One region of the Streptomyces sp. NPDC031340 genome, then DNA from elsewhere that is predicted to be linked to it. Evidence: riboswitches for the same ligand, from Rfam matches in the RefSeq annotation. Region 1 holds a riboswitch; each other region holds the start of a gene.

The links. A riboswitch is a leader RNA that binds a small molecule or an ion and turns the genes downstream of it on or off. The one in region 1 is predicted to bind cyclic di-AMP.
Region 2: another riboswitch for cyclic di-AMP. It lies ahead of ACZ5GT_RS21340 (C40 family peptidase); the one in region 1 lies ahead of ACZ5GT_RS18675 (M23 family metallopeptidase).
Region 3: another riboswitch for cyclic di-AMP. It lies ahead of ACZ5GT_RS05530 (peptidoglycan DD-metalloendopeptidase family protein); the one in region 1 lies ahead of ACZ5GT_RS18675 (M23 family metallopeptidase).
Region 4: another riboswitch for cyclic di-AMP. It lies ahead of ACZ5GT_RS39855 (transglycosylase SLT domain-containing protein); the one in region 1 lies ahead of ACZ5GT_RS18675 (M23 family metallopeptidase).

Annotation. Positions count from the first base shown of each region.
Region 1 covers NZ_JBVIIE010000021.1:111,034-118,117, forward strand. The annotation lists gene ACZ5GT_RS18650 (NADPH-dependent FMN reductase) at 12-554, shown strand; gene ACZ5GT_RS18655 (GTP cyclohydrolase II) at 567-1,220, opposite strand; gene ACZ5GT_RS18660 (MarR family winged helix-turn-helix transcriptional regulator) at 1,422-1,937, opposite strand; gene ACZ5GT_RS18665 (dihydrofolate reductase family protein) at 2,004-3,134, shown strand; tRNA gene ACZ5GT_RS18670 (tRNA-Met) at 3,535-3,608, shown strand; cyclic di-AMP (ydaO/yuaA leader) riboswitch at 3,886-4,043, shown strand; gene ACZ5GT_RS18675 (M23 family metallopeptidase) at 4,055-5,068, shown strand; gene ACZ5GT_RS18680 (PrsW family intramembrane metalloprotease) at 5,156-6,460, opposite strand; gene trmB (tRNA (guanosine(46)-N7)-methyltransferase TrmB) at 6,522-7,084, opposite strand, start outside.
Region 2 covers NZ_JBVIIE010000026.1:34,786-41,869, forward strand. The annotation lists gene ACZ5GT_RS21325 (protein kinase domain-containing protein) at 1-51, opposite strand, end outside; gene ACZ5GT_RS21330 (hypothetical protein) at 293-646, shown strand; gene ACZ5GT_RS21335 (VOC family protein) at 842-1,216, shown strand; gene ACZ5GT_RS21340 (C40 family peptidase) at 1,284-2,435, opposite strand; cyclic di-AMP (ydaO/yuaA leader) riboswitch at 2,444-2,615, opposite strand; gene pcrA (DNA helicase PcrA) at 2,866-5,352, shown strand; gene ACZ5GT_RS21350 (M23 family metallopeptidase) at 5,469-6,983, opposite strand.
Region 3 covers NZ_JBVIIE010000005.1:195,797-202,880, forward strand. The annotation lists partial or broken gene ACZ5GT_RS05510 (IS701 family transposase) at 1-225, shown strand, start outside; gene ACZ5GT_RS05515 (MBL fold metallo-hydrolase) at 534-1,715, opposite strand; gene ACZ5GT_RS05520 (PhzF family phenazine biosynthesis protein) at 1,864-2,757, opposite strand; gene ACZ5GT_RS05525 (SGNH/GDSL hydrolase family protein) at 2,870-3,655, opposite strand; gene ACZ5GT_RS05530 (peptidoglycan DD-metalloendopeptidase family protein) at 3,910-4,944, opposite strand; cyclic di-AMP (ydaO/yuaA leader) riboswitch at 4,949-5,107, opposite strand; gene ACZ5GT_RS05535 (tyrosine-protein phosphatase) at 5,564-6,361, shown strand; gene ACZ5GT_RS05540 (DUF6126 family protein) at 6,398-6,517, opposite strand; gene ACZ5GT_RS05545 (helix-turn-helix domain-containing protein) at 6,514-7,084, opposite strand, start outside.
Region 4 covers NZ_JBVIIE010000099.1:1,290-8,373, reverse strand. The annotation lists gene ACZ5GT_RS39860 (polyprenyl synthetase family protein) at 112-1,122, opposite strand; cyclic di-AMP (ydaO/yuaA leader) riboswitch at 1,854-2,027, shown strand; gene ACZ5GT_RS39855 (transglycosylase SLT domain-containing protein) at 2,029-2,511, shown strand; gene ACZ5GT_RS39850 (HAD family hydrolase) at 2,505-3,335, opposite strand; gene fahA (fumarylacetoacetase) at 3,557-4,777, shown strand; gene ACZ5GT_RS39840 (M56 family metallopeptidase) at 5,026-5,967, shown strand; gene recQ (DNA helicase RecQ) at 6,039-7,084, opposite strand, start outside.

The DNA.
Region 1 (7,084 bases):
AGGTTGGGCGGATGTCCTCGCTTCCGTCGATCCTGTTGCTGTCGGGCAGCCTGCGGGCCGGTTCCGGCAACGAGGCCGTGCTGCGCACCGCGCAGGCCGTCGCCCCGTCCGTGCCGGTGCGCACGGAGCTGTACGACGGCCTGGCGCGGCTGCCGCACTTCAACCCCGACGACGACCGGGACCCGCTGCCGGCGCCGGTGGCCGGGCTGCGGGCGGCGATCGGCCGGGCGGCCGGGATCCTGGTCTGCACGCCGGAGTACGCCGGCACCCTGCCGGGCTCGTTCAAGAACCTGCTCGACTGGACGGTGGGCGGGACCGAGATCGGCGGCAAGCCGGTCGCCTGGGTCAACGCCGCCGCTCCTGGCCGCGGCGAAGGCGCGCAGGCCACGCTGCGGACGGTGCTGGAGTACACCGGCGCGACCGTCGTGCCGTCCGCCTGCGTGCGGCTGCCCGTCGACCGGCAGGCGATCGGGGCGGACGGGCTGATCGCAGACCCGGAGACGCGGCGGGAGCTGGAGCGGGTCCTCGGGCTGTTGGCGGACCCGGCCCGCTGAGGGCTGCTGTCCTCAGCCCGCGGTCAGCTCCGCGAGACTGTCCAACGGCAGCGTGTGCCGCGTCTGGAGAACCTTCGCGCGCAGGTAGCGGACGTTGTGGGCGGTGGTGAACACGCCCGTGGGCACGCGGTCGCGGACGTCGATGCCGAGGGTGCGCAGCTGCTCCGCCTTGTCCGGGTTGTTGGACAGCAGGTCCAGTTCGCCGATGCCGAGGGCGCGCAGCATCTGGGCGGCCGCCGTGTAGTCGCGGGCGTCCTCGGGCAGGCCGAGCGCCGCGTTCGCCTGGTAGGTGTCCAGGCCGTCGTCCTGGAGCGCGTAGGCGTCGAGCTTGTTGTAGAGGCCGATGCCGCGTCCCTCCTGGCGGAGGTAGAGCAGGACGCCGCCGCGGTCGGCGATGCGCTCGACCGCTTCGCGCAGCTGGGGTCCGCAGTCGCAGCGGGCCGAGCCGAAGACGTCGCCGGTCAGGCACTCGGAGTGCAGGCGGACCAGCGGGGGCGTGCCGGGGGCCGGGTCGCCGAGGACCACGGCCACGTGCTCGCGGTCGTCGGCCAGGCCGTGGAAGGTGACCAGGTCGGCGTCGGCGCTGTATCCGTCGTGGAAGCGCAGCGGTACCCGCACGCGGGTGCGCGGCGTGGCGGCGGGGAAGTCGGGGGCGGGGTCGGGCATGCGGGCCTCCGGGGCCGGGGTGGACGGCGCGGACGGGTGCTCTGCTTCCGTGCTCGCGGTTGCACGGGAGGTGTGCTTCAGATTTGAAGCAGATCCGCTGAGGGGACCCTACTCCATGCTTTAAATTTGAATCAACAGGTTTCACGAGCCGGCGGTGCGGCTCACGAACAAGGGGCGTGGCTCACGAACAAGCGGCGTGGCTCAGGAGCAAGGGGAGGAGCGGCGGCGCCACGGGACCTCGTCGGGGGCTGGCCGGGGGGCATCCTGGCCTTCCAGCGCCCGCGCGATCCCCGTGCAGATGTCCTCCAGCTGTGCCACCTGCTCCTCGGTGAGGTGGTCGAAGAGGGACGCGCGCACCGTCTCGACGTGGCCGGGGGCCGTGCGTTCCAGCACCGCCATGCCCTCGTCGGTCAGTGCGGCAATACTGCTCCGCTTGTCCCACCTGCAGTTCTCGCGCCGCAGCAGGCCGTCCTTCTCCAGCCGGGTCACCGCGTACGTCAGACGGCTGCGGGTGATCTTCGTCTTCTCGGCGAGGTCGGTCATGCGCAGCCTGCGCTCCGGCGCCTCGGAAAGATTGGTGAGGATGGAGTAGTACAGATGCGGCATGCCGGCGTCCTGCTGGAGCTGCCGGTCGAGCGCGTCCTCCAGGAGGTGCGTCGCCGCGATGAACGCGCGCCAGGCGCGCTGCTCGTCCGGGGTGAGCCAGCGGGGTGTCATGCCATCAGTGTAAGTTTGTTTCAAACTTGAACCAAGACCGCCCGCCTCCGAGAGTGAGCGCGCTCGATGCCGCATCCCTACGTCCTGCTGTCCGCCGCCGTCTCCCTGGACGGCTACCTCGACGACGCCGGCCCCGAGCGGCTCCTGCTCTCCGGCCCGGCGGACTTCGACCGGGTCGACGAGGTGCGTGCTTCCGTCGACGCGATCCTGGTCGGTGCCGGGACCATCCGGGCCGACAACCCGCGGCTGCTGGTCAACTCGGAGCGGCGTCGCGCCGACCGGGTGTCCGCGGGGCGGTCCGCGTACCCGCTCAAGGTCACGGTCAGCGCGTCCGGAGAACTCGATCCGGCGGCGCGGTTCTGGCACACGGGCGGCGAGAAGGTCCTCTACACGACGGGCGAGGGCGCCGAGCGGGCCCGCGCGCTGGGTCTCGCCGCCGACGTCGTCGTGCTGGGCGACGAGGTCGGCTGGCGGCCGCTGCTGCGGCATCTGCACGACGTCCGGGGGGTGCGCCGTCTCATGGTGGAGGGCGGGGGGCTGGTGCACACCCAGCTGCTCCAGCAGGGGCTCGCCGACGAGCTGCAGCTCGTGCTGGCGCCGCTGTTCGTGGGCGACCCCGCCGCGCCGCGGCTGTTCGGTCCGGGGGCGTACCAGGGCGGGCGGCTGCGGCTGCTGGAGACACGGCGGATCGAGGACGTCGTCCTCATGCGGTACGAGCCGACGGCTCCCGGCGCCGGGGAGGTCGCCGTGGCCGCCGACCGCCACTGGCTGGCTCTCGCGTGCGAGCTGGCGGAGCTGTGTCCGCCGTCGCGGACGGCGTTCAGCGTGGGGGCGGTGGTGGTGGCCGGTGACGGCACGGAGCTGGCCCGGGGGTACTCCCGTGAGGGCGACGATCCTGTGGTGCACGCCGAGGAGGCGGCTCTGGCGAAGCTCGATCCGGCCGATCCCCGGCTCGCCGGCGCCACGGTCTACAGCAGCCTCGAGCCGTGCGCCCGGCGCGCGTCCCGGCCGAAGCCGTGCGCGCGTCTGATCCTCGACGCGGGGGTGCGGCGGGTGGTGACGGCTTGGCGGGAGCCCGACACGTTCGTCGAGAGCGCGGACGGGAGCGGGCTGTTGGCGGGGGAGGGGGTCGACGTGGTCGTGCTGCCGGAGTACGCGGAGCGGGCCGCGGCGCCGAATCGGCATCTGGTGGGGTAGCGGGGCGCCGGGTGCGGGGTGCCTGCGGCGGCTTGTCGCGGTTCGGTGGGGGTGCGCCACTGCCTGCGGCGGCTTGTCGCGGTTCGGTGGGGGTGCGCCAGTGCCTGCGGCGGCTTGTCGCCGGTCGGTGGGGGTGCGCCAGTGCCTGCGGCGCCTGTGCGGGTCTCGGGGGGTGCGCGTTGCGCCGACGGTGGGGGGAAGTCGGGGCCGGGACGGGGGTGTCCGTCCTCGGAACGGCGCGGAATCGGTGGGCTCGGAGGTGCTGGGGTTGACGCGCCAACCGCTGCGGGCGGACACCCCCGTCCCGTCCCCTTCCCGCCGTGGGCGGCCGACGGCGCGCTCCGCGGAGAAACGCGTGTGCTTGCGGTCCCGCGCATGGCGTACACTGGTGACACAACGACGCGGGGTGGAGCAGCTCGGTAGCTCGCTGGGCTCATAACCCAGAGGTCGCAGGTTCAAATCCTGTCCCCGCTACTCAAGGCCGACGGCCGGGATCGAAATGATCCCGGCCGTCGGTGTTTTCGCGCGGTCGGTCACCGGGAGTGATGGGGTGACCGCCCTGCGCAGTGCGGTCGACGGGCCGTCCGGGGTGAAGGGTGGGGTCAACTCGCCCGTTTTTAGGTGGTCATGGGGACGTACGTCCGGCGTGGATTCGTTAATGATCAAGCGGAACAGCTTGGAAACGAGCCCCTGCGTCTATTAACGTTCGATAACGCAGCGCGGTCGTCCCAGCCGTCACAAGAGGCGGCTCCGTGCGCACGCGCCGAATCCCGCAAGGGAACCGGGGAACCACCACCCTGGGGTGAATCGCGCGAATACCGCCGTGGAAGCACGGTCGATATACGCGCGTAGGAGACCTTCCTGCTCCGAACCCGTCAGCTAACCCGGTAGGCGAGGAGGAAGGAAAGGAGCACGCCCACGTGGCGTCCAACCCGCCTGCCCCGACAGCCCCGTTCCAGCCGAGTGACACCTTCGGCTACGGCGGCTACCGCACCGACGAGGGCCCGTGGGAGGCATGGAACCCCACTGAGGATTCCGTCCGTCCCGTCCGTGGCCGGCATCGCGTCTCCAAGCAGCGCGGCGGGGGACTCGCCCGCAGCTCCACGGTTCTCGGCGTCGGCGTCATAGCCGCCGTCGGCGCGGGCGGCATGGCCAGCGCCAACACCGGCAAGCCGCCGGTGTCCATCTCCATGCCCGACCTGCCCTCGGTCGGTTCGCTGATCTCCGACGACGAGCCCGAGCCGCAGGGGTCCGCCACTCCGCTCAGCAGCGTCGGCGTGACCTCGGCGGAGAGCACCAAGGACGCCGGCGAGGCGCTGCGCGACCGCATCATGGCGCAGGCCGAGTCGCAGCAGGTCCAGGTCGAGACCAAGACGCAGCGGGCCACCGAGGCCGCCGTCGCCAAGCAGGTCGCCGACGCGGCCGCGCAGGCCGAGAAGGCGGCCGCCGCGAAGGCCGCCGCCGCCAAGGACAAGGCGGAGGCGGAGGCCAAGAAGAAGGCCGAGGCCGCGCGCCTCGCCGAGCTGGCCAAGCAGTACACGCTGCCGACCTCCTCGTACACCATCACCTCGACCTTCGGTCAGGCCGGCTCCATGTGGTCCTCCGGCTACCACACCGGCCTCGACTTCGCCGCCCCGACCGGCACGCTCATCAAGGCCATCCACAGCGGGACCATCACCGAGGCGGGCTGGGCGGGGGCGTACGGCTACCGCACGATCCTGACCCTGGACGACGGCACCGAGCTGTGGTTCTGCCACCAGTCGTCGATCAGCGTGAGCGTGGGCCAGAAGGTCAGCACCGGCGACGTCATCGGGCGCGTGGGCGCCACCGGGAACGTGACCGGCCCGCACCTGCACCTCGAGGTCCACGCGGGCGGGCAGGCCAGTGGCATCGACCCGATGGCCTGGCTGCGCGGCAAGGGACTCAACCCCTGATCTCTCCCTGATCCCCGGCGGTCCTGGCGGCAAACCCCCCGACGTCAGGACTGCCGGTCAGGCGTGTCCGGGAATTCCGGGCAGGTCTCAGTAGCGGTACGGGTTGTACGTGGGGTTCGCGGGGTGTCCGTAGGCCGGCCAGGGCGGTGCGACGACCGGCACGGGGGGAGCCGTCACCCTGGCCGCGTGGTCCAGCGCGGGCCGCGCGATCTCGCGCCGCCACCAGAGTTCGGCCAGCAACTCCCGCTCCCGTACGACGAAGTCGGCGTCCGCGCGTCCGCGCCGTCCCCGGTGCCGCAGGAACGCCAGCGACGTCGCGTACGCCTCGTACTGGGCCACCGTCCGCCTGGCCGGCTTGCCGAAGCGGTGGCGGGCGTACTCGCGGGCCGCCCGCCGCGCCCGCATGGAGCCGAGCGCGTACGGCTCGGCCGGCGTCAGCCAGCCCGCGACGACGTACGGCGGCAGTTCCTCGCGCACGGTCCGCAGTTCGCGCTGCCGCGTCCAGATCACCAGCCAGGTCAGCAGCCCGAACGCGGGCACCATGAAGGCCGCGTAGACCGCGAAGAACCCGAACTGGCCGAACGTCGCCGAGCCGTTCCACAACGCGTGCATGCCCATGGCGAGCAGCAGCCCGGAGAGCGGGACGAGCACGCGCCGGACGTGCTGCCGTTCCGCCGAGAGCGCGGCCACGCCGAAACCGATGCCGGTCAGGACGGTGAACAGCGGGTGCGCGAACGGCGACATGACGACGCGGACGAAGAAGGTCGCCGCGGTGACGGAGGCGATGCCGCTGTCGCCGGTGAGCTGGTCGGTGCCGAAGGCGGTGCCGAGGTAGAGGATGTTCTCGGTGAACGCGAAGCCGGTGGCGGTGATCCCGGCTATCACCACCCCGTCGACGATTCCCGCGAAGTCCCGTCTGCGGAACAGGAACACCAGCAGCACGGCCGCGGCCTTCGCGGATTCCTCGACGACCGGCGCTATGACCGTCGCGCCGAGGGTGTCCGCGCTCGCCGGGTCCGCGGTCGACGTCGCTATCCATCTGGTCGCGAAGCTGTTGGCGACGATCGCTATCAGTGCCGCCGCGCAGGCGCCCCACGCGAAGGCGAACACCAGGTTGCGCCACGGGCCGGGGGCGACCCGGTCGAGCCAGCGGAAGGCGGCCACCAGGAGCGGCACCGGCAGCACGGCGAGTCCCAGCCCGACCAGGAACCCCTCGGTGCCGGTCTGTTCGCGCACCAGGGCCAGGATGACGAGCCCGGAGAGCGCGAGCAGGGTGCAGAGCGCGCCGTAGCGCACCCACCTGCGCTGCCACCAGTGCGCGTGCCTGGCCCCGCCGCCGGCCAGGCCGCCGGCGTACGGCGGATGCGTCGGGTACGGGGGAAAGGTGGCCACGGCATCGACCCTAACGAGGCAGCGCGCCGCCCGCGACGGTGCGGGATGCGTCCGGCACGCTTCAGGCGCCGGCGGGGGGCTGGTTGTGCTGCTGTACGCGGCGGAACAGCAGGTCGTTCACGACATGTCCCTTGTCCAGTCCCTGTCCCTCGAAACGGGTCAGTGGCCGGAAGCCGGGGCGCGGCGCGAAACCGCCGCCGGGCCGGGTGTTCTCGAACCCGGGATGCGCGGTGAGCACCTCGAGCATCTGCTCGGCGTACGGCTCCCAGTCGGTCGCGCAGTGCACGATGCCGCCCGGCTTGATGCGGGACGCGGCGAGATCGAGGAACTCGGGCTGGATCAGGCGCCGTTTGTGGTGCCGCTTCTTGGGCCAGGGGTCGGGGAAGTAGACGCGCAGGCCGTCGAGGGAGTCCGGGACGAGCATCTCGCGCAGCAGGATGATCGCGTCCCCGTTGCCGACCCGGACGTTGGACAGGCCGGCCTGGTCGGCGAGGTTGAGCAGATTGCCCTGGCCGGGGGTGTGCACGTCGACGGCGAGGATGTTGGTCCCCGGGTCGGCGGCGGCCATCTGCGCGGTGGCCTCGCCCATGCCGAACCCGATCTCCAGCACCACCGGACCGGTGT
Region 2 (7,084 bases), on a different contig from region 1:
CCCGAGCTGCTCCACCAACTCGTAGCGCTGCGCCAAGATCCTCTGCTCCACGCTTCCTCCCTGAGCCGCCGGCACCGGCCTTGCGGGACGACCCTGCCATACGCCTGCCGGGCAACAGCATGCTCCTCAGCCATGTGGGGTCTTCCTCAGGAGTTCGCGCCACACCTACCCCTCCCGGAGTCCCCGTTTCGCTGTCGCCGGGACGGCCTGGGCCGCGTTCGTCGCGTATGCCGCCGTCGGGGGGAGGGCCGGTGTCGGGTGGGGTTCGGGGCGCTGTCTAAGCTCCGGCCTCATGGACGTACTCATCCATCTCTTCGTCGGCTTGCACATCATCGGCATAGCCGCGCTCCTCGGCGGCTTCCTCACCCAGATGAAGGCGATGGGCCAGGGCACCGCACGCTTCGTGCCCGCGATGCTGCACGGCGCACTGACCATGCTGATCACCGGTGTGGCCCTGGTCGGCATCCATCAGGCCCAGGGCCACGAGGTCAACAACATCAAGATCGGCGTGAAGCTCGCCGTCCTGGTCGTCATCCTCGGTCTGGTCTACGTCAAGCGGGACGAGGAGAAAGTGGACAAGGGCCTGTTCGGACTGGTGGGCGGGCTCACCATGACCAACATCTTCATCGCGGTGCTCTGGACCTGACCCGAAGGGGCCAAGTAGGGTCACCCGACGTGAACACCGGACCGGCATTACGCCACACACGGATTGGCCACCCGGTGGCGGGCTGATCGCGCGGCGGGTGCCGAGAGGGCACTCCCTCAGTTCGGCACGCGGACCTCCCAGTGCTCGTGCACCGCGAGTCCGTTTGTCGTGCCGAACGATACTGAGGTCAGCCGTATGGCAGTCACGTTCAACCACACCATCATCGCCGCCAAGGACCGCCGCGAGTCGGCCCGCTTCTTCCGGGAACTGCTGGAAGTGGCGGAAGCGCCTTCCTGGGGCCCCTTCACCAACATTCAGCTCCCCGACGGTGTGCTGCTGCAGTTCGCCGAGCCGCCGGTGGAGATCCAGATGCAGCACTACGCGTTCCTGATCGACGACGAGCTGTTCGACCGGGCGTACCGGCGGCTCTGTGACCAGGGCATCGAGCACTGGGCCGACCCGCAGATGCGCCGCACCGGTGAGATCAACAACGAGCACGGCGGCCGAGGCGTGTACTTCAAGGACCCCGCCGGCCACGCGATCGAGTTGATCACCCGCCCGTATCTGTAGCCGGGGCAGAGCCTGGTCGGGTTCCCGGGACAGGGCGCTCGACCAGGCCAGGGCTGTACGCCTGCTCTCAGGCCGGGCGGACCACGCTGTGGATGATCGACGCGCCGCCGTAGTAGACCGACTCCTCGCGGACGTACGCGCCCGGCTTCGGGGCGTGGATCATCATGCCGTTGCCGATGTAGAGGCCGACGTGGCTGATGTCGTCGTAGAAGAAGATCAGGTCGCCGGGCTGCGCGTCGGCGAGTGAGACGGTGGTGCCAGCGTTCACCTGGTCGTAGGTGGTGCGGGGGAGGGCCACGCCGGCCGCCTTCCAGGCGGCCTGGGTGAGGCCAGAGCAGTCGTAGGAGTCGGGACCGGTGGCGCCCCAGACGTACGGCTTGCCGATCTGCGCGCGGGCGAAGGCGATCGCCTTCTCGGCCTTGGTGGTGTAGGTCGAGTCGGTGGTCGAGCTCCCCGAGGTCGAGGTCGAGCCCGTCGACGCGCTGCCGCTCTGTTCCTGCGCCTTCTGCTGCGCCGCCTGCTGAGCGGCCAGCTCGGCCGCTTGGCGCGCGGCCTCCTCCTGCTTCTTCTTCTCGATCGCCGCCAGCCGCGCCTTCTCCTCGGCGTTCAGCTTCGACAGGAGTTCACGCGCGTCGGACAGCTTCTTCTGGACGGTGGACTTGGCCGTCTGGAGGTCGCTCTGCGATTCGGTGAGCGTCTCCAGGCTCTTGGTGGCCTCCTGGCGCTTCTTCATCGTCGCGGACTGCTCGGTGACGTAGTCGTCGACGGCCTGCTTCTGGCGGCCGGTGAGCCGGCTCATCAGCTGGGTCTGGTCGAAGTAGTCCTGCGGCGAGTCCGCGAGCAGGAAGGTCGCGGTGTCGGGCGCGGAGGCGCCGGTGCGGTACTGGGCCGCGGCGAAGGACCCGAGTTCCTCCCGCGCCTCGTTCAGCTTCTGGGTGCGCTTGGCGACGTCGTCGAGGAGGGTGTCGACGCGCTTGCGCTGCTTCGACGTCTTCTCCTTCGCCGCGTTGTACTTCTCGGTCGCCGACTCGGCCTGGCGGTACAGGTCGTCGACCTTCTTCTCGACCTCCTCCAGGCTCGGCTTCCCGTCGGCGGCGGGGGCGGCGTTGGCCGACTGGGACAGCAGGGCCACGGAGGTGAGGGCGGCGGTGGCGAGGGCGGGGGTGCGGATTCCGGCCACGCGCGTACCAGCGGGGCGCGACTTGCGGTGCGACGCCAAGGGAGGCGACTCCTTCCATCTTCCGCCTACCGAGTTAGCTGTCGGGTTCGGGCGGGATGGTTCGGAAGGGTTGCCCTACGGCCTTCTCCCCGGAAGGAGAGTGGGCCGATTCACCCCAAGGTCGGTTGGGTCCCCGGCTCCGGAAGCGCGGCGGCGCGCCGGACTCGGCGGAGGCCGTACGGCCCGGCGACGTTCGCCGGTGGGGGTCGTTCGGCCTGCCCGGCACCGTAGCCAACTCGCGTGGCTCCTGTGAAGGTTGATGTTCGATATGCCCGATACATTTTCGTGACCTTCGGTCGAGCGCTCCCTGTCGATCGCTGAATGTGACCATCCGATACGGAGCGTGCCCCAGGGAACGGGGTCGCCGGATCCGGCGATGTTCTCAGGGCGGCGGCGGGCTGTCGGTGGGGCGCCCTAGACTCGGAGAGCGATGAGCAGCCTCTTTGACGACAGCTTCCTGGCGGACCTCCAGGCCCCCCGCGGCCACGAGGAGGAGCCTCCGCCGCCGCCCGAGGACGATCATGTGCCGGAACCTGTTCCGGACGATCTGTTCGGCGGGAAGTTCGACGTGCCGCCGGACCGGGACGCTTACTACCGCGACGGCGCCCCGCGACCCCCGGTCGACGCGGCAGCGCTCCTGGAGGGGCTGAACGACAACCAGCGCGCCGCCGTCGTGCACCACGGCACCCCCCTGCTCATCGTGGCAGGCGCCGGCTCCGGCAAGACCCGCGTGCTCACCCACCGCATCGCCTACCTGCTCGCCGAGCGGGGCGTCCACCCGGGCCAGATCCTCGCGATCACCTTCACCAACAAGGCCGCGGGCGAGATGAAGGAGCGCGTCGAGCAGCTCGTCGGCCCCCGCGCGAACGCGATGTGGGTGATGACCTTCCACAGCGCGTGCGTGCGCATCCTGCGCCGGGAGAGCAAGAGGCTCGGGTTCACGTCGTCGTTCTCGATCTACGACGCCGCCGACTCCAAGCGCCTGATGGCCCTGGTCTGCCGTGACCTGGACCTCGACCCCAAGCGCTACCCGCCCAAGTCCTTCAGCGCCAAGATCAGCAACCTGAAGAACGAGCTGATCGACGAGGAGGACTTCGCCGCGCAGGCCACCGACGGATTCGAGAAGACCCTCGCCCAGGCCTACGCCCTGTACCAGTCGCGGCTGCGCGAGGCGAACGCCCTCGACTTCGACGACCTGATCATGACGACGGTCAACCTGCTGCGCGCGTTCCCCGACGTCGCCGAGCACTACCGCCGCCGCTTCCGGCACGTCCTGGTCGACGAGTACCAGGACACCAACCACGCCCAGTACGCGCTCGTGCGCGAGCTCGTCGGCACCGGCGCCCGCGCCGACGACACCGACGTCCCGCCGAACGAGTACGACCTCCCGCCCGCCGAGCTGTGCGTCGTCGGTGACGCGGACCAGTCGATCTACGCCTTCCGCGGCGCGACCATCCGCAACATCCTCCAGTTCGAGGAGGACTACCCGGACGCGACCACGATCCTGCTGGAGCAGAACTACCGCTCCACCCAGACGATCCTCAGCGCGGCCAACGCGGTCATCGAGCGCAACGAGTCCCGCCGCCCGAAGAACCTGTGGACCAACGCGGGCACGGGTGCGCGCATCACCGGCTACGTCGCGGACACCGAGCACGACGAGGCGCAGTTCGTCGCCGACGAGATAGACCGCCTCACGGACGCGGGCGAGGCCAAGGCCGGCGACGTCGCCGTCTTCTACCGCACCAACGCGCAGTCCCGTGTCTTCGAAGAGGTCTTCATCCGCGTCGGCCTGCCCTACAAGGTCGTCGGCGGCGTCCGCTTCTACGAGCGCAAGGAGGTCCGGGACGTCCTGGCCTACCTGCGGGTGCTGGCCAACCCGGAGGACACGGTGCCGCTGCGCCGCATCCTCAACGTGCCCAAGCGGGGCATCGGCGACCGCGCCGAGGCCATGATCGACGCGCTCTCCCAGCGCGAGAAGATCAGCTTCCCGCAGGCGCTGCGGCGCGTCGACGAGGCGTACGGCATGGCGGCGCGCTCCACCAACGCCGTCAAGCGGTTCAACACGCTGATGGAGGACCTCCGCACGATCGTCGAGTCCGGTGCCGGCCCGGCGACCGTCCTGGAGGCTGTGCTCGAACGCACCGGCTACCTGGCCGAGTTGCAGGCGTCCACCGACCCGCAGGACGAGACCCGCATCGAGAACCTTCAGGAACTCGCGGCTGTGGCGCTGGAGTTCGAGCAGGAGCGCGGCGAGGGAGAGGCCGGCACGCTGGCCGACTTCCTCGAACAGGTCGCCCTGGTCGCCGACTCCGACCAGATCCCCGACGAGGAGGACGGCGACGGCGTCATCACCCTGATGACCCTGCACACCGCCAAGGGCCTGGAGTTCCCGGTGGTCTTCCTCACCGGCATGGAGGACGGCGTCTTCCCGCACATGCGCGCCCTCGGCCAGACCAAGGAGCTGGAGGAGGAGCGGCGCCTGGCGTACGTCGGCATCACGCGCGCGCGGGAACGGCTCTACCTGACGCGCTCGTCGATGCGCAGCGCCTGGGGGCAGCCGTCGTACAACCCGCCCTCCCGCTTCCTGGAGGAGATCCCGCCGCACCACGTCGAGTGGAAGCGCACGGGCGCCATGTCTCCGGTGTCCTCCGGGCCCGCGTCGGGGGTGGCGGCCTCCCTGTCGTCCTCGCGCTCGCGCTCCTCGGCGTCGGGCGCGTCCGGGTTCGCCACGCGTCGGACGTCGGAGAAGCCGGTGGTCTCGCTGGCTGTCGGGGACCGGGTGACGCACGACCAGTTCGGACTCGGCACGGTCGTGGGCGTCAAGGGCACGGGCGCGAACGCGGAGGCGACGATCGACTTCGGCGACACCAAGCCGAAGCGGCTGCTGCTGCGGTACGCACCGGTGGAGAAGCTCTAGCCGGGAGCCGGGAGCCGGGAGCCGGGAGCCGGGAGCCGGGAGCCGGGAGCCGGGATCCGGGAGCCGGAAAGCCCCCGTCGGAAAGGCGGGGGCTCACGGGGACGGGGCGCGACCGGTCAGTTCGGGTCGAGGCCGTGGCTGCGCAGCCAGGCGAGCGGGTCTATGGCCGAACCTCCGCCCGGCCGCACCTCGAAGTGCAGGTGCGGGCCGGTCGAGTTGCCCGAGTTCCCGGAGTACGCGATCGGGTCGCCGGCCTTGACCGTCGTACCGGAGGCGACGCGGTAGCTGGAGAGGTGGCAGTACCACGTCTCCGTGCCGTCCTTCGCCGTCACGATCATCATGTTGCCGTAGGCGCTGTTCCACTGGGTGCGGACGGTGCCGTCCGTGGCGGCCATCACCGTCGTGCCGTACGAGACGGGGAAGTCGATGCCGGTGTGCACGGACATCCAGTTGATGCCGGCCTGGCCGAAGTAGGCGCTGAGGCCGTGCTGCGCGACCGGCAGCGCGTACTTGGGGCGCAACCGCTCCTTGAGGGCGGCCTCGGCGGCGGCCTTCTTCTTCTCGGCCTCCTGCTGCGCCTTGAGGTCGATACGTTCCTGCGTGCGGCTGGCCCGGTCGGCGAAGTCGTCGGCGCCGGCGGAGAGGCTCTTGAGCTGGACGTCCAGCTTGTTGTTGGCGGTGGACGGTTTCACCGCGTGCGCGTCCGAAGCCGTCGTGGAGGTGTCCTTGTCGCCGACCAGGGTGCCGACGGAGGCGGCGGCGATGCCGGCCACGCCCATCACGCACGCCGAGGGGACGGCGATCGTCAGCAGAGCGGAGCGCTTGGCGGGCGGGCGGCGGCGGGAACGCGCCCCGTTGCGCGCGGCGGCGCGTGAGCCGGGAGCCGGGGTGACCTCTTCCTGGTCGTCGAGGAGCGGTTCCACGGCGGGCAGTTCGCCGGTGGCGGCCATCTCCGGCTCGTCGTCGTCCGGCGAGGGGTCGTCGTACGCGTCGAGCCCGGCCGGTTCGAAGACCGCGGTCGCCTGCTGGTCGAAGGGCTCGGGCTCGTAGGCGTCGGCCGCGGGCGTGTCGCCGGCCGGTGAGCCGTCGGTGTTCCACTGCGTGGCGTCGTACGCGCCGGTCTCGAAGGCCTGCGTGCCCCATTCCCACTGCTGGGTCTGGCCGGACGGGCCGCCCGACTGGTCGGGCTGCAGCCAGGCGCTCGCCTCCCACTGGCCCGACGCGTCGGCCTGGCCCGAGGTTTCGGCCCCGGTGGCCTGCGGCGGGACGGTGGAGAGCCGCTGCTGGTCGGCGCCCCAGGCGGTCGCGTCGTACACGCCGGTGTCGTAGGCGGCGGCGTGGTGCTGGGCCGCGTAGGCGTCGTAGACCGCGGTGTGCTGGACGCCCGTCGTCCAGGCGGTGGCGTCGTACGGGCCGGTGTCCTCGCCCGGGAGGCTGCCGAACAGGGGGTCCGCGGCGAAGGCCGTGGTGGCCTGGCCGGTCGCGGCGAAGCCTGCGGCGTCGTAGCCGCCGTAGGTGGTGAAGTCGCCGTACTGGGCTTCCTGGGTGCCGTACGGCGCGTAGTGCGCGGAGGCGGCGTCGGAAGCCGGGGTCGGGGTGGTCATGGTCCCCGACGGGTGACGGTCGTTCACCAACTTCTCTTTCGCCTCGACAACAGGGGCTGCCAGAGCAGTGCGGCGACTGTACCCGGCGGTATGCGGGCGCGACAATCTTCAACAGGTTTTGTGCGCGA
Region 3 (7,084 bases), on a different contig from region 1:
ACCGGCACCTCGGGAAAGATCGACAATTGTCAGATCGGGGTGTTCGCCGCCTACGCCACCGGCTCGGGCCGGGCCCTGGTGGACCGGGAGCTCTACCTGCCCAAGTCCTGGGCCTCGGACCGCGAGCGCTGCCAGGCGGCGAAGATCCCTGATGAGCGGGGTTTCACCACCAAGGGTGAGCTGGCCCGGGACATCGTGCGCCGCTGCCTCGCGGCCGGTCTGCCCGATGCTCGCCACGCCGTCCTGACCACCCTCGCCGCCCAGGCCGGCGAGGCCGCAAAGGGGGCTGCAGAAACGGATCAGCCCTCGCCCCGCTCACCGTGGCAGAGATACGGCGGCTCCTGGACACTCTCCTGCCCCACCCACGAGCCGACCGCGATCCCGTCACCCACGCACTGAAATGGTCGGCCTGGAGAAGACGCCGTCAAGCCGTTGCCCGCCGCTGCCACTACCGAAAACGCAGCTCAGGACACGAACCGCTGTTGGAGTACTGGGTGTGGTTTCCGGACAGCACACCTGGGCCTGTCGAGCGGTCAGTCCTCACCGACCAGATCGAGGGGACGCGTCGTCTGCGGGGCAGGCTCCGGCACCGGCCAGGTGCGGGTGACCGTCCGCGACACGTCGCGCCACCACGGTCGCGAGGGGATCTCACCGGCGGGCTGGAACGGCTGGCCGGGAATCGGCAGGGCGAGTGCCTGGCCGGCCTGCTCGGCCACGTCCTTCATCCATTCCCCCGGCTCGGCCCAGGCGTGCGGGGCCAGGTTGAAGGTGCCCCAGTGGATCGGCAGCAGCACCCCGTGCGGGGCGCCGCCCTGGAGGTCGAGGTGGGCCCGCAGGCCCTCCTCGGGCGTCATGTGGATGTCGGGCCAGAACTCGCTGTACGCGCCGACCTGGATCATCGTGACGTCGAACGGGCCGTGCGCGGCGCCGATGTCCTTGAAGCCCTCGAAGTAGCCGGTGTCGCCGCTGTGGTAGATCCGGTGCTCCTCGCCGGCGACGGCCCAGGACGCCCACAGGGTGTGCTGGGTGTTGCGCAGGCCGCGGCCGCAGAAGTGGCGGGCCGGGGTGGCGGTGAGGGTGAGCCCGCCCACCCGCGTCTCCTCGTGCCAGTCCAGCTCGCGCAGCCGGGCCGGGGAGACGCCCCAGTGCTCGAGGTGGGCGCCGACGCCCAGCGGCACGGCGAACACGGTGTCCGTGCCCGCCAGCGCCTTGATCGTGGGCATGTCCAGGTGGTCGTAGTGGTCGTGCGAGATGACGACGACGTCGACCGGGCCGAGGGCGGCCAGCGGCAACGGCACCGGGTGCAGCCGCTGGGGACCGACGAAGGGGAACGGGGAGCAGCGCTCGCCCCACACCGGGTCGAACAGCACCCGCCGGCCGTCGATCTCGGCGAGCACGCCGGAGTGGCCCATCCAGGTCAGTCTGAGTCCGGTGGCGGGCGGCGTGGCGATGTCGGCGAGGGTGGTGGGGTACACCGGGACGGTGCCCCGGGGGGTGCGGTGCGGCCGCTCCTCCTTGCCGAAGAAGACCTTCGCGAAGTCGAGCATCGAACCGGAGGGCCGGGTGCGCGCGACGCCCCCGGGGTTCTGGAAGACGCCGTCCTTGAAGTGCGGTGATCTGCGGATGCGCGCGAGGCGCTCACCGCTCGGGTCCGCGCCGAAGGCCGCGGGCCGCAGCGCGCGGAGCCCGGAGCTCAGGGGACGGGAACCGGACACGGTACCTCCAGGTCGGGTCGGAGGCCTTCCATTATGGTCGGCCCCACCGACAACGCCCGGTTCACCGGGCCCGGCGGGGGCTTTCCAAGGAAAGACCAAAGATCGGCGGCGGCCGTTACGGACGCGGCCGCCGCAGGCGCTGCCGCTTTCAGGGCCGCACCGCCGGGATGGGCACCGCCGTCCCGCTCACCCGGACGCGCGGGTCCCCGTCCCGCAGGTCGACCGTGAGCGTGGACGGTCGTCCCAGGTCGTGGCCCTGATGCAGGGTGAGTCGGGCGTCGGGGGCGACCGCGCCGAGGGTGCGCAGGTAGGCGCCCAGCGCGGCGGCCGCGGCGCCGGTGGCGGGGTCCTCCACCACACCGCCGACGGGGAAGGGGTCGCGGACGTGGAAGACGTCCTCCCGCTCCCGCCAGACCAGTTGCAGGGTCGTCAGGTCCAGACGGTTCATCAGGGCGGCCAGGCGCTCGAAGTCGTAGTCCAGGGCGGCCAGCCGGGCGCGGCCGGCCGCCGCCAGCACCAGATGACGGGCGCCCGCGAAGGCGATCCGCGGGGGCAGCGCCGGGTCCAGGTCGGCGGCGGGCCAGCCGAGGGCGGCCAGGGCCTCGGCGACGTCGTCGGCTGCCGCGTCGGCGACGTACGGCTCGACGCTGGTCAGGGTCGCGCGCGGGGCGCCGGACGGCCCGGCCGCCACCGACACCGGGACGTCTCCGGCCTGCGTCACGAACAGCAGCTCGCCGGGCCCGGTCCGCTCGGCGAGGGCGACGGCGGCCGCGACGGTGGCGTGCCCGCAGAACGGCACCTCCGCCTTGGGGCTGAAGTACCGCACGGTGAAGACCCGTTCGGGGTCGGTGCCGGGCCGCCGCGGACCAGGGGTCAGGAACGCGGTCTCCGAGTAGCCGACCTCGGCGGCGACGGCGAGCATGGCGGCGTCGCCGAGACCGCTCGCGTCCAGGACGACCCCGGCCGGGTTGCCCCCGGCGGGGTCGTCGGAGAAGGCGGTGTAGTGCAGCACATCCGTCGCGATGGCGTCGCTGGTCGTCATGTACGGGCAGAACACCGTCCGCCGGCCGGCTGTTCCCGGCCGGCCGCACGGAACACGCCACGGAACATGCCACGGAGCACCGGCTCCGGAGCACCGGCTCCGCAGCGCCGGGTCAGGCGACCGACTCGATCCGCAGCTTGATGTCGTACGGGGACAGCATCCCCTTCGCCTCGACGTGGTCGCCGGACGACTCCCCGCGCAGGCGACGGCCGATCCAGGGCACCAGGTACTCGCGCGCCCACTGCACGTCGTCCCGCCGGATCTCCAGGGTGCCGCGCGGCGGAAGCGGCGGCCAGGGCTGCTCGGGGTCGGCCGGCACCTCCAGGCCGAGGACCTGGCCGGCGCGCAGCGCCACGCGCGTGTGCCCCTCGGGCGAGAGGTGGAGCCGGTCGCCGTCCCAGGCCCGGCGGTCCTGGACGGACTTCAGGGACCACAGGTCCAGCACGGGACAGCCGTAGCGGTCGGCGATGGCTCGTACATGGCCGTTGTAGGTGGCGATCTTGCCGCGCAGGCGCTTGAGCACCGGCACGCCACGGGTGTCGAAGCCCGTCGTCACCAGGACGGTGCCGGCGGCCTCGGTGAGCCGTGCGACCGCCCGCTCGAACCGCTCGGCGACCTCGTCGGGGTCGGTGCCGGGCCGGAGGATGTCGTTGCCGCCCGCGCAGAAGGACACCAGGTCCGGAGCGAGTCCGACGGCCTGCGGGACCTGCTCGGCCACGATCTGGTCGAGCAGCCTGCCGCGCACGGCGAGGTTGGTGTACGTGAAGTCGCCCTCGGGCCGCCGGTCGGCGAGGAGCACCGCGAAGCGGTCCGCCCAGCCGACGAACGCCCCGTCGGGACCCGGGTCGCCGACGCCCTCGGTGAAGCTGTCCCCCACCGCGACGTACGACCCGATCACTGATCTGCTGTCACTCTTCGAATCGTCTGCCACAGCAGGTCATGATTCACCGCTCAATGTGACCTACGCGACCGTAGGGAGGGCTTGACGAACGGTGAGATAAGCCACGCCTAAATTGTTCGCCAAACCCGGAATAAGCCGCACCCGCACCCGCACCCGCACCCGCACCCGCACCCGCGCACGGCGACGGCCGAGGGCCGGACCCGGGGATCGGGGTCCGCCCCTCGGCGGCATGCCGGGCGGTCGGGGAGCCGTCAGCCGACGGCGACGCCCTTGGAGCGGAGGTAGCCGACCGGGTCCACGTCGGAGCCGTAGTTCGGCGTGGTGCGGATCTCGAAGTGCAGGTGCGGGCCGGTCACGTTGCCGGTCGCGCCGGAGAGGCCGATCTGCTGGCCGGTGGTGACGGTCTGGCCGGCCGAGACGGAGAGCTGCGAGAGGTGGGCGTACTGGGCGTAGTAGCCGTCGCTCAGCTGGATGACGACCTGGTTGCCGTAGGCGCCGCCCCAGCCCGCGGAGACGACCGTGCCGGCGCCCACGGCCTTCAGCGAGGTGCCGGTCGGCACGACGAAGTCGACGCCGGTGTGGTAGCCGCTGGACCACATGCTGCCCGCGACGCGGTATCCGGTGCCGACGCCGGCCCCGGAGACCGGGAGGGTGTAACCGCTGGAGGTGCCGGTGGAGGTGCCGGTGGTCTCGGCGACCTGGGCGACCGTCGCCGACTGCGAGGAGGACGGGTCCGCGGACGCCGAGGGAGACGGGTCGGCGGAGGAAGCGGACGGAGAGCCGGCGGCAGGCGCGGGAGCCGGGGAGGACGCCGAAGAAGACGAGGACGAAGACGGCGAAGTGGATGAAAAAGGCGAAGCGGACGACGACTTGGTGGCGCCGGCCGCGGCCTTCTTGCCGATGACGAGCCTCAGGCCGGGGTGGATCAGCGACGGGTCGTCGCCCACGGCCTCGCGGTTGTCCGCGTAGAGCTTCTGCCAGCCGCCGCGGACGCTCTGCTCCTCGGCGATCTTCGAGAGGCAGTCGCCCTTGCGCACCGAATAGGTCCGCACCCGCGCATTGTTCGCGGCCTTGCCCTTGGCCGCCTTCTTCCCCTCGGCCGCCGTCTTCTCGGCGCCGGAAAGGGACTGCACGGTCTTCTGCGAAACCGGCTGCGCGGTGTCGGCGTGGGCGCCGGTGGCCCCCAGCAGGGGGAGGGCGAGCGCGGCGCCGCCGGTTCCGGCGACGGCGATGGAGCGGGTGAACCGCTGGGACTTGGGGCGGCGGTGCTTACCCTTCGCGGGCATGACGAATTCCTCTCCGGCGCCTGCGAGGTGAGCTGTCGGGTGCGGACTGGAGCTGTCCGGCCGCGCCGTGGGCGCGACTTGACCCCAAGCCTGTTCCGGAGACCGGACAGGCGGTTCTACCTGCGGGTCCCCCGCTCCTGCCGTGCACGGGTGAGTGGTGCGGGATTCCGGGCGGCGGCAGGATTAGGCGTCCGTCCGGATTGCCTGGCGAACGTAAGCGACCACGGCGCGAAGGGACAACAAGAGGTTGCGGGAGGCGCACGTTTCCCTTGATCCCCAATGGGAATTCGCGGTCACCCTCCGTCGATTCCGAGCCGTCCGTATCGGCCAAATTCCCTGAAAACCAATGCGCATTACGTGAACATGACGGGCGACTCACGGTGACCGATATGACGATGCTCACGCGCACTCGCGCCAGCTTTCCTTATTCCGGAGCGAGTTGCAACGAAATCCACCCAAAGCACTAATTCGGACAGAAGACTCAGACGTGGGCGATACCACCGTCGGCTCCGCACGGTCAGGCCACACACCCCCTGCTGAGCCGGGGTGTGCGTGTCGTATCGTCAAGGAGGTGCCCGTCGACGAGCAGCGCCGGCGGGGACGGCTGGGAGGAGCCCCCGTGACGCAGCAGATCCCGTCGACCGAGCCCGAGCTGGCAGGAATTCGCAACTTCCGCGACGTGGGGGGCCTGCCGACGGTGGACGGACGACGGGTGCGCCACGGAGTGCTGTTCCGCAGCGGCCACCTCGCGCACGCCACCGCGGAGGACGCCGCCTTCCTCGCCTCGCTGGGGCTGCACACCGTCTTCGACTTCCGCAACGCGGCGGACCAGAAGCTGGAGGGCCCGGACGTCGAGCTGCCGGGCGTGCGGAACGTGAACCTGCCGCTGAGCGACCCGGCGGACGGCGCCGAGTTCTGGAAGATGGTCCGGGACGGAGACCTCGACCAGCTGCGCGAGATACTCGGGGACGGCAAGGCGGCCGGCCGCATGATCGGCTCGTACCGGCTGATCGTCAAGGAGCGCACCGGCGAGCACACGCGCGTGCTGCACGCGCTGGCCGAGGACAGCGTGCCCGCGCTGATGCACTGCGCCGCGGGCAAGGACCGCGCGGGCCTGTCGATCGCCGTGACCCTGCTCGCCGTGGGCGTGGAGCGGGACGCGATCTTCGCCGACTACCTGGAGTCGAACGCCAAGCACCGCCGCTACCGGGTGCGCCGCGGCTCCAGCTCGCCCTCGGCCTACTCCCCCGAGGTCATGGAGCTGCTCAGCCCGCTGTTCGAGGCGCGCGAGGAATACCTGGCGGCGGCCTTCGAGACCATCGAGGAGACGTGGGGCGGGGTCGAGTCCTACCTGGAGCAGGGGCTCGGCATGACCCCGGCGGTCCGGGAGCGGCTGCGCGAGCGCCTGCTCGACTGACGCCGGGCAGGAGGCGGCGTCGGACTGTGCGGCGGGCTACTTGGCGCCCACCGAGAACAGCAGGTAGATGAAGCCCGCGAAGAGGTGGCCCGCCGCGATGTAGATGATCAGGCGGATCCACAGGGACCGCGGGAACTTCTCCTCGTAATTGCTCATGGCATGTCTCCGGTGGTCGGGCCCAGGCACAGCGCGGCCGTGGGACTCTGCAACAGGGTGTGGACGAACAGCAGCTCGACCCCTTCGGGGTCCAGCGCCGCGATACGGTGCGGCGTCAGCGAGTCGAAGTGCGCGCTGTCGCCGGGACCGAGCCGGTGGGTGGCGTCCCCCAGGCGCAGCCACAGCCGCCCGGCGAGGACGTACAGCCACTCCTCGCCCGGGTGCACGCGCACGATGTCGCCCTGGGTGCCGTACGGCGCGTGGACCCGCAGGGCCTGCATGCCCCGGCCGGAGGCGCCGGCCTGCCAGTAGGTCCAGCCGCCCGCGGCGGTGGGTTCCATGTCGACGCCGCGCACCACCGCGTTACGGTCGGCGACCGTCTCGCCGAGCAGTTCGGAGACGGTCGTACCGTAGATGCGGGCGAGCCCGAGCAGCACCGGCAGCGAGGGTTGCCGCTGCCCGGTCTCCAGCCGGGAGAGGTGGGCCGGGGACAGTCCGGCAGCGCGGGCCGCGGCCTCCAGGGTGAGGGAGGCGCGGCGGCGCAGTGCGCGGAGCTGCGGCGCGACG
Region 4 (7,084 bases), on a different contig from region 1:
TCCGCCTACCCGTAGGGGTGCGGCGCGGCGGAGTGACGTACGCCACTGCGCGAGCGGTCCGGCAAGGGGCAGGGTCGGGTTCGGGTTCGGGTCCGGCCGGGCCGGGGGGCGTCACCCGGCGCGGTGCACCACCGCGTCGCACAGCTGCACCAGCGCCGCCTTCGCGTCGCATTCCGGGAGCGGGGCGAGGGCCGCCCGGGCGTCCTCCGCGTACCGCACCGTGTCGCGCCGCGCCTGCTCCAGCGCGGGGTGCGCCCGCAGCTCCGCCAGCGCCCGGGCGTGGAGCGCGTCGTCGGTCAGGTCGGAGTCCAGCAGCTCGCACAGGGCGATGTCCTCGGCGAGCCCCAGCCGGGCCGCCCGCTCCCGCAGCCGCAGCACCGGCAGCGTCGGGACGCCCTCCCGCAGGTCCGTGCCCGGGGTCTTCCCGGACTCGTGCGAGTCGGAGGCGATGTCCAGCACGTCGTCGGCCAGCTGGAAGGCGACGCCGAGCCGCTCCCCGTACTGGGTGAGCACGTCGACGACCGTCTCGTCGGCGCCCGACATCATCGCGCCGAACCGGCAGGACACGGCCACCAGCGACCCCGTCTTGCCGCCCAGGACGTCGAGGTAGTGCTCGACCGGGTCCCGGCCGTCCTGCGGGCCCGCGGTCTCCAGGATCTGCCCGGTGACCAGCCGCTCGAACGCCTCGGCCTGCACCCGGACCGCCTCGGGCCCCAGGTCGGCCAGGATGTGCGAGGCGCGGGCGAACAGGAAGTCGCCGGTGAGGACCGCCACCGAGTTGCCCCAGCGCGTGTTCGCGCTGTCCACGCCGCGCCGCACCGCCGCCTCGTCCATGACGTCGTCGTGGTACAGGGTCGCGAGGTGGGTCAGCTCCACGACCACGGCCGAAGGCACGATCCCCGGCGCGTACGGGTCACCGAACCGGGCGGCGAGCATCACGAGAAGCGGACGGAACCGCTTTCCGCCCGCCCGCACCAGGTGCTGGGCGGCCTCCGTGATGAAGGGGACCTCGCTCTTGGTGGCTTCGAGCAGTCCCTCCTCGACAGCCGCCATTCCGGCCTGGACATCGGCTTCCAGAGCCTGGTCCCGCACGCTCAGCCCGAATGGCCCGACGACGGTCACGAGGGGTCTCCTGTCTGCTGGTGTCTGCTGGCGATTACACGGTTTGTCGATAGGTCGCTGCCCCCACTCAAGTCAGCGTATCCGGTCGGCTTTCGATCACCCATGCCGCCCACCCGTCCAGCACGGGCGGTATGGGATCACGGCCGGTATGTTTTCGATCACCAGATAAGACCAGACATTCATAGACTTACCCGATCAGTCGGCGGGGGGAGCGCGCACCAGAGGCCGGCGGCAGCGACTGCACAGAACCCCCTCTTTGACGTGGGCACGCAGGACGCTCCCGGCGGCACGGGAGGACGGCACCCGGACGACCCCCGACCGCACCCGACCGCACCCGACCGCACCCGCCGAGCCATCCATGGACCGCCCGCCGTCCATCCATGAAGTGCCCACCGAGCCGCCCACCGAGCGTCAACCCGGCGGCGCGACACCGCCCCGACCCACGGGCAGCCCATTGCAACCGAGTTGGCCTCATTGACCGTTTTGCCGCACTTGTGAATGCCCGTGAGTTGGCTCACGCCCCGCCCCGTGCCGCCGCCCGCGCGTCACCCCCTCACATCCCTTTACGCGCTACGCACTTGACCCTTGGCTGCTGCAAAGGATCAAGCACCCCATACCCCCCACATCAAGGTCAAAAAGCCCGGCATACGAAACCGCCACTTGTTCCGGACATGTGCTCTCGCATACGTTCCCGGCCTGTCGGGCGGACGCCGAATCCTGCCGCCGCCCGGGAACACCCATCGACGAACTCACGCACGGCAGGAGCGGGGGAACCAGGTAAGTCGCCGGACCGGGCACCGTCCCGGCCCGGCTGGGGGTGAAGTCGCGTCGCCGCAGGGCGAGGCGGCCGGGCATCTCCCGCCCGAACCCGACAGCTCACCTCGCAGGCGCCGGAGAGGAACCGTCATGTCTGCAGCCGCCCGGCACCCCCGCGTCAGAAATTCCCGTCTCGTCCGCAAACTCGCCGTCGCCGGCACAGGTCTCGCCGTGCTCGCCCTGCCGCTCGTCGGCGCGACCGAGGCGTCAGCGGCCACCTCGACCGCCGTCACCGCCGCCTCGCTCGGCTACCCCAACAACCTCGACGGCTGGATCCGGGCCTCCCTCAACGTGATGGCGCAGAAGGGCATCCCGGGCTCCTACGACGGCATCTACCGCAACGTCATGCGCGAGTCCTCGGGCAACCCGAACGCGATCAACAACTGGGACTCGAACGCCGCCGCCGGCACCCCCTCCAAGGGCCTGCTGCAGGTCATCGACCCGACGTTCGCCGCCTACCACGTGCCCGGCACGGCGTACGACCCCTACGACCCGGTCGCGAACATCACCGCCGCCTGCAACTACGCTGCCAAGCGCTACGGTTCGATCGACAACGTCTACGGCGCCTACTGAGCCGACACGGACTCGGCCCCGGAGAAGAGCCGCTCGAGGACGACGGCGATGCCGTCGTCCTCGTTCGACAGGGTGACCTCGTCGGCGACGGCGCGGAGTTCGGGGTGGGCGTTGGCCATGGCGACGCCGTGCGCGGCCCAGTCGAACATGGGGATGTCGTTGGGCATGTCCCCGAAGGCGATCGTCTGGTGCGCACCCAGGCCGAGGTGCTCGGCGGCCAGCGCGAGGCCGGTCGCCTTGGTGACCCCGCACGGCTGGAGCTCGACGGTGCCGGGTCCCGACATGGTGACCGTGGCGAGGGGACCGACCACCGCGCGCGCCGTCTCCGTCAACTCGTCGTCCGTGAGGTCGGGGTGACGCAGCAGCACCTTGCTGATCGGCGCGCTCCACAGATCGTCGCGGCGCCCGACCCGCACGGCGGGCAGGGTGGGGTGCGGCATGAGGTAGCCGGGCTCGATGAGCGTGAGTCCGTCGACGCCGTCCTGGTCGACGGCCGCGTACACCTCTCCGACCTCGGCCTCTATCTTCCCGAGCGCGGTCTCGGCCAGTTCCCGGTCCAGGGTGACGGACCACAGCAGGCGGTCCGCCGAGGCGTCGTAGACCTGTGCGCCCTGCGCGCACACCGCGAGCCCGCCGCCGCCCAGGGCGTCCAGCAGCGGCCGTACGCGCGGCGCCGGCCGGCCCGTGACGACGAGGTGCCGGGCGCCGGCCTCAGCCGCCCGCGCGAGCGCGGCGAGGGAACGGTCGGAGAGCGTGTCGTCGCTGCGGAGCAGGGTGCCGTCCAGGTCGGTGGCGACGAGTGCGTATGCGGTGGGTGCGGCCATGATCAGAGAATACGGACCGGGCGCCGCGCCGACTCACCGCGCCCGGACGACAGTTGCGGAACCCCCACACAGGGTCAATTCGAGCATGGCGAACTCTTCAGACACTGCCGGGGACAACTGCCCAGGACCGGCGACTCGGCCGTAACGTGTGGCGCGGCCACATGACGGTACGCGCGGCCACATGACGGCACGCGTCACATGGTGAGAGTGAGGCAGCACCCATGCCCCCCTTCGATGTCCCCGAGGGCGACCCCTTCGGCCCGCACAACCTTCCCTACGGTGTCTTCTCGCCCGAGGGATCCGCCGACCGGACCGTGGGTGTCCGCCTCGGCGACCACGTCCTCGACGCGGGCGCGGCGGCGGTGGCGCTCGGCTCCCCGTACGCCTCCCTGCTCGCGCGGCCCTCGCTGAACCCGCTCCTCGCCGCGGGCCGCACCGCCTGGTCGGACGTGCGCCGCGCGCTGACCGCGTGGGTGACCGTGCCGGCCCACCGGGAGACGGTCGAACGGTTCCTCCACCCGCTGTCCGCGGTGACCCTGCACCTCCCCTTCGAGGTCGCGGACTACGTCGACTTCTACGCCTCCGAGAACCACGCGCGGAACGTCGGGCGGATCTTCCGCCCCGACGCCGCCGACTCGCTGACCCCCAACTGGAAGCACCTGCCCATCGGTTACCACGGCCGGTCGGGCACGGTGGTCGTGTCCGGCACGGACGTCGTCCGCCCGTCGGGGCAGCGCAAGGCCCCGAGCGACGCGGAGCCCGTCTTCGGACCGTCCGTCCGGCTGGACATCGAGGCCGAGGTCGGCTTCGTGGTGGGCGTTCCGTCGCGGATGGGCCGGCCGGTGGCGCTCGGTGACTTCCGCGACCACGTCTTCGGGCTGTGCCTGCTCAACGACTGGTCGGCGCGCGACATCCAGGCCTGGGAGTACGTCCCCCTCGGCCCGTTCCTCGGCAAGTCCTTCGCCACCTCGGTGTCGGCGTGGATCACCCCGCTGGACGCGCTGGAGGAGGCCCGGGTGGCGCCGCCCGAGCGCACCCACCCGCTGCTGCCCTACCTGGACGACTCCGGCTCCGTGGACGAGCCGGGCGGCTACGACCTGCGGATCTCCGTCGCGATCAACGGTCACGTCGTCTCCGAGCCTCCCTTCTCCACCATGTACTGGACGGCCGCGCAGCAGCTGGCGCACATGACCGTCAACGGGGCCTCGCTGCGGACCGGCGACCTGTACGGCTCGGGCACGGTGAGCGGGACCGAGCCGGCGCAGCGCGGGTCCCTGCTGGAGCTGACCTGGAACGGGCGGGATCCGCTCGAACTCCTCGACGGCAAGCGCACGTTCCTGGAGGACGGGGACGTGGTGACGATGTCGGCGTGGGCGCCCGGACCGGGCGGGGTCCGCGTGGGCCTCGGCGAGGTGACGGGGAGGGTCGTGCCGCGGCAGTGATCCCCGACGGGGCCGGGGCGATGCCGTCCGGGGTGACGCGGCCAGGTGAGGCAGGCGGCCGGGCTGTGGTGACCGGGAGCGCGGTGGGGGCGGATCTGTGACAGTGGCGGCACGTGACGTAGTCGTCCGTTTCCGTCTCCTGACTCCCGCGTCCGCCGCCGTCATACTGGCGGCTGGCGCGTCGTCCTTCGGGTCTCTACGCCGACACCACCGCACCTCTCCTCCGACCAGCAACCGGAGTCACTGGCATGACCGTCTGTCTGCTCCTGCTGAGCGTCGTCGCCGTGACGGCCGCCGTACCGGTGCCGCGTGCGCTGGTGCGGGCCGGATGGCCCGACCGGGAGCCGGTGGTCGCGCTGTGGGTGTGGCAGTGCCTGGTGGCCACGGTCCTGCTGTGCTGCCTGACCGCCCTGCTGCTGGGCGCCGCCGCCGTCTTCGGCACCGTGCGCGCCCAGCTCTTCGCGCCCGCGCCGGCCGCGGTCACCGCCGCGTACAACCTGTCCGCCGCCCCGCTCTGGGCCGCCGCCCTGACCCTGCTGCTGGCGTGCGGCGCGGCCTGGACGACCGCGATGCTCGCCCGTGAGCTCGTCGAGGCGCGCCGGCGCCGCGGCCGGGCCCGTGCGCACCTGCGGGAACGCGCCCCCGAACTGCCCGCCGGGCTGGGGAAAGCGGCACGCGGGCCGCTGCTGGTGCTGGAGGACGAGTACCCGGACGCCTGGTGGATGCCGGGCAGCCCGCCCCAGCTGATCGTCACCACCGGCGCGCTGCACCGGCTCACCGACCACCAGCTCAACGCCGTCCTCACCCACGAGCGCGGTCACGCGCGCGCCCGCCACGACTGGCTGCTGCACCTGTCGACGGCGCTGGCCACCGGGTTCCCGCGGGTGCCGTTGTTCGCCCACTTCTGCGACCAGACCCACCGGCTGGTGGAGCTGGCCGCCGACGACACCGCCTCCCGCCGGTGGGGCCACCTGACGACCGCGCTGGCGCTGATCGAGCTGAACCAGCACCGCGGTGTCCTGTCCTGCGCCTCCAGCCACCGCCTCCTCGGCGAGCGCGTCGACCGGCTCCTCGAGCCGCCGCCCCGGCTGGGCCGCCGGGACCGGGCGCTCACCACGACGGCGGCGGCGCTGGTGCCGCTGCTGCCGCTGCTGATCGCGTTCGCCCCGGGCCTCACGGCACTGAACTGACCGCCCCGGAGCGCCGCGCCCTCCTCACGCCCGGTCGTCCGGTCGTCCGGTCGTCCGGTCGTCCGGGATCCCTACATCCAGTCGTCCGGCTCCGGCTCCGCGTCCATCTCCGGCCAGTCGTGCCCGTCACCGGGGTCGCCGCTGCCGGGACCTGCGATGCCCGGGGCGCCGCTGCCGGGCTCCCCGTCCGTCGCCGGAGCCGTGCCGGGTGCCCCGCTCAGCGAGGCCAGCACCGCGAGGACGCCCTCCCCGTACGTCACCAGCTTCTTCTCGCCGACCCCGCTGACGCCGCCGAGCTGCGCGATGGACGTGGGCCAGGCCATGGCGATCTCCCGCAGCGTGGCGTCGTGGAAGATGACGTACGCCGGGACGCCCTGTTCGCGGGCCTGTTCGGCGCGCCAGGCGCGCAACGCCTCGAAGGCGGGCTGCAGTTCAGCGGGCAGCTCGGCCGCCGCGGCCCTGGGCCCCCGCTCGCCCCGGCCGGAGCCCGCACCCGCCGAGGCGGACCGCGAGGTCACCGGCTTCTTCGGCTCCTTGCGCAGCGGCACCTCCCGCTCGCGCCGCAGCACCGAACCGCTGGCCTCCGTCAGCACCAGCGTGCCGTACTCGCCCTCGACCGCGAGGAGTCCCTGCGCCAGCAACTGCCGTACGACGCCGCGCCATTCGCCCTCGGTGAGCTCCTCGCCGATGCCGAAGACGGACAGCTGGTCGTGGTCGAACTGGATCACCTTCGCCGTGCGCCGGCCCAGCAGGATGTCGACGATCTGCACCGCGCCGAACTTCTGACCGCGCTCCCGCTGCAGCCGCACCACCGTCGACAGCACCTTCTGGGCCGCGACCGTGCCGTCCCAGGTCTCGGGCGGCGTGAGGCAGGTGTCGCAGTTGCCGCAGCCCGCCGGGTTTGGGTCCTGCCCGAAGTAGGCGAGCAGCTGGCCGCGGCGGCACCGGGCCGTCTCGCACAGCGCCAGCATGGAGTCGAGGTGGGCGGCGGCGCGGCGGCGGAACGCCTCGTCGCCCTCGCCGGACTGGATCAGCTTGCGCTGCTGGATGACGTCGTTGAGGCCGTACGCCATCCATGCCGTGGACGGCAGTCCGTCGCGGCCCGCGCGGCCCGTCT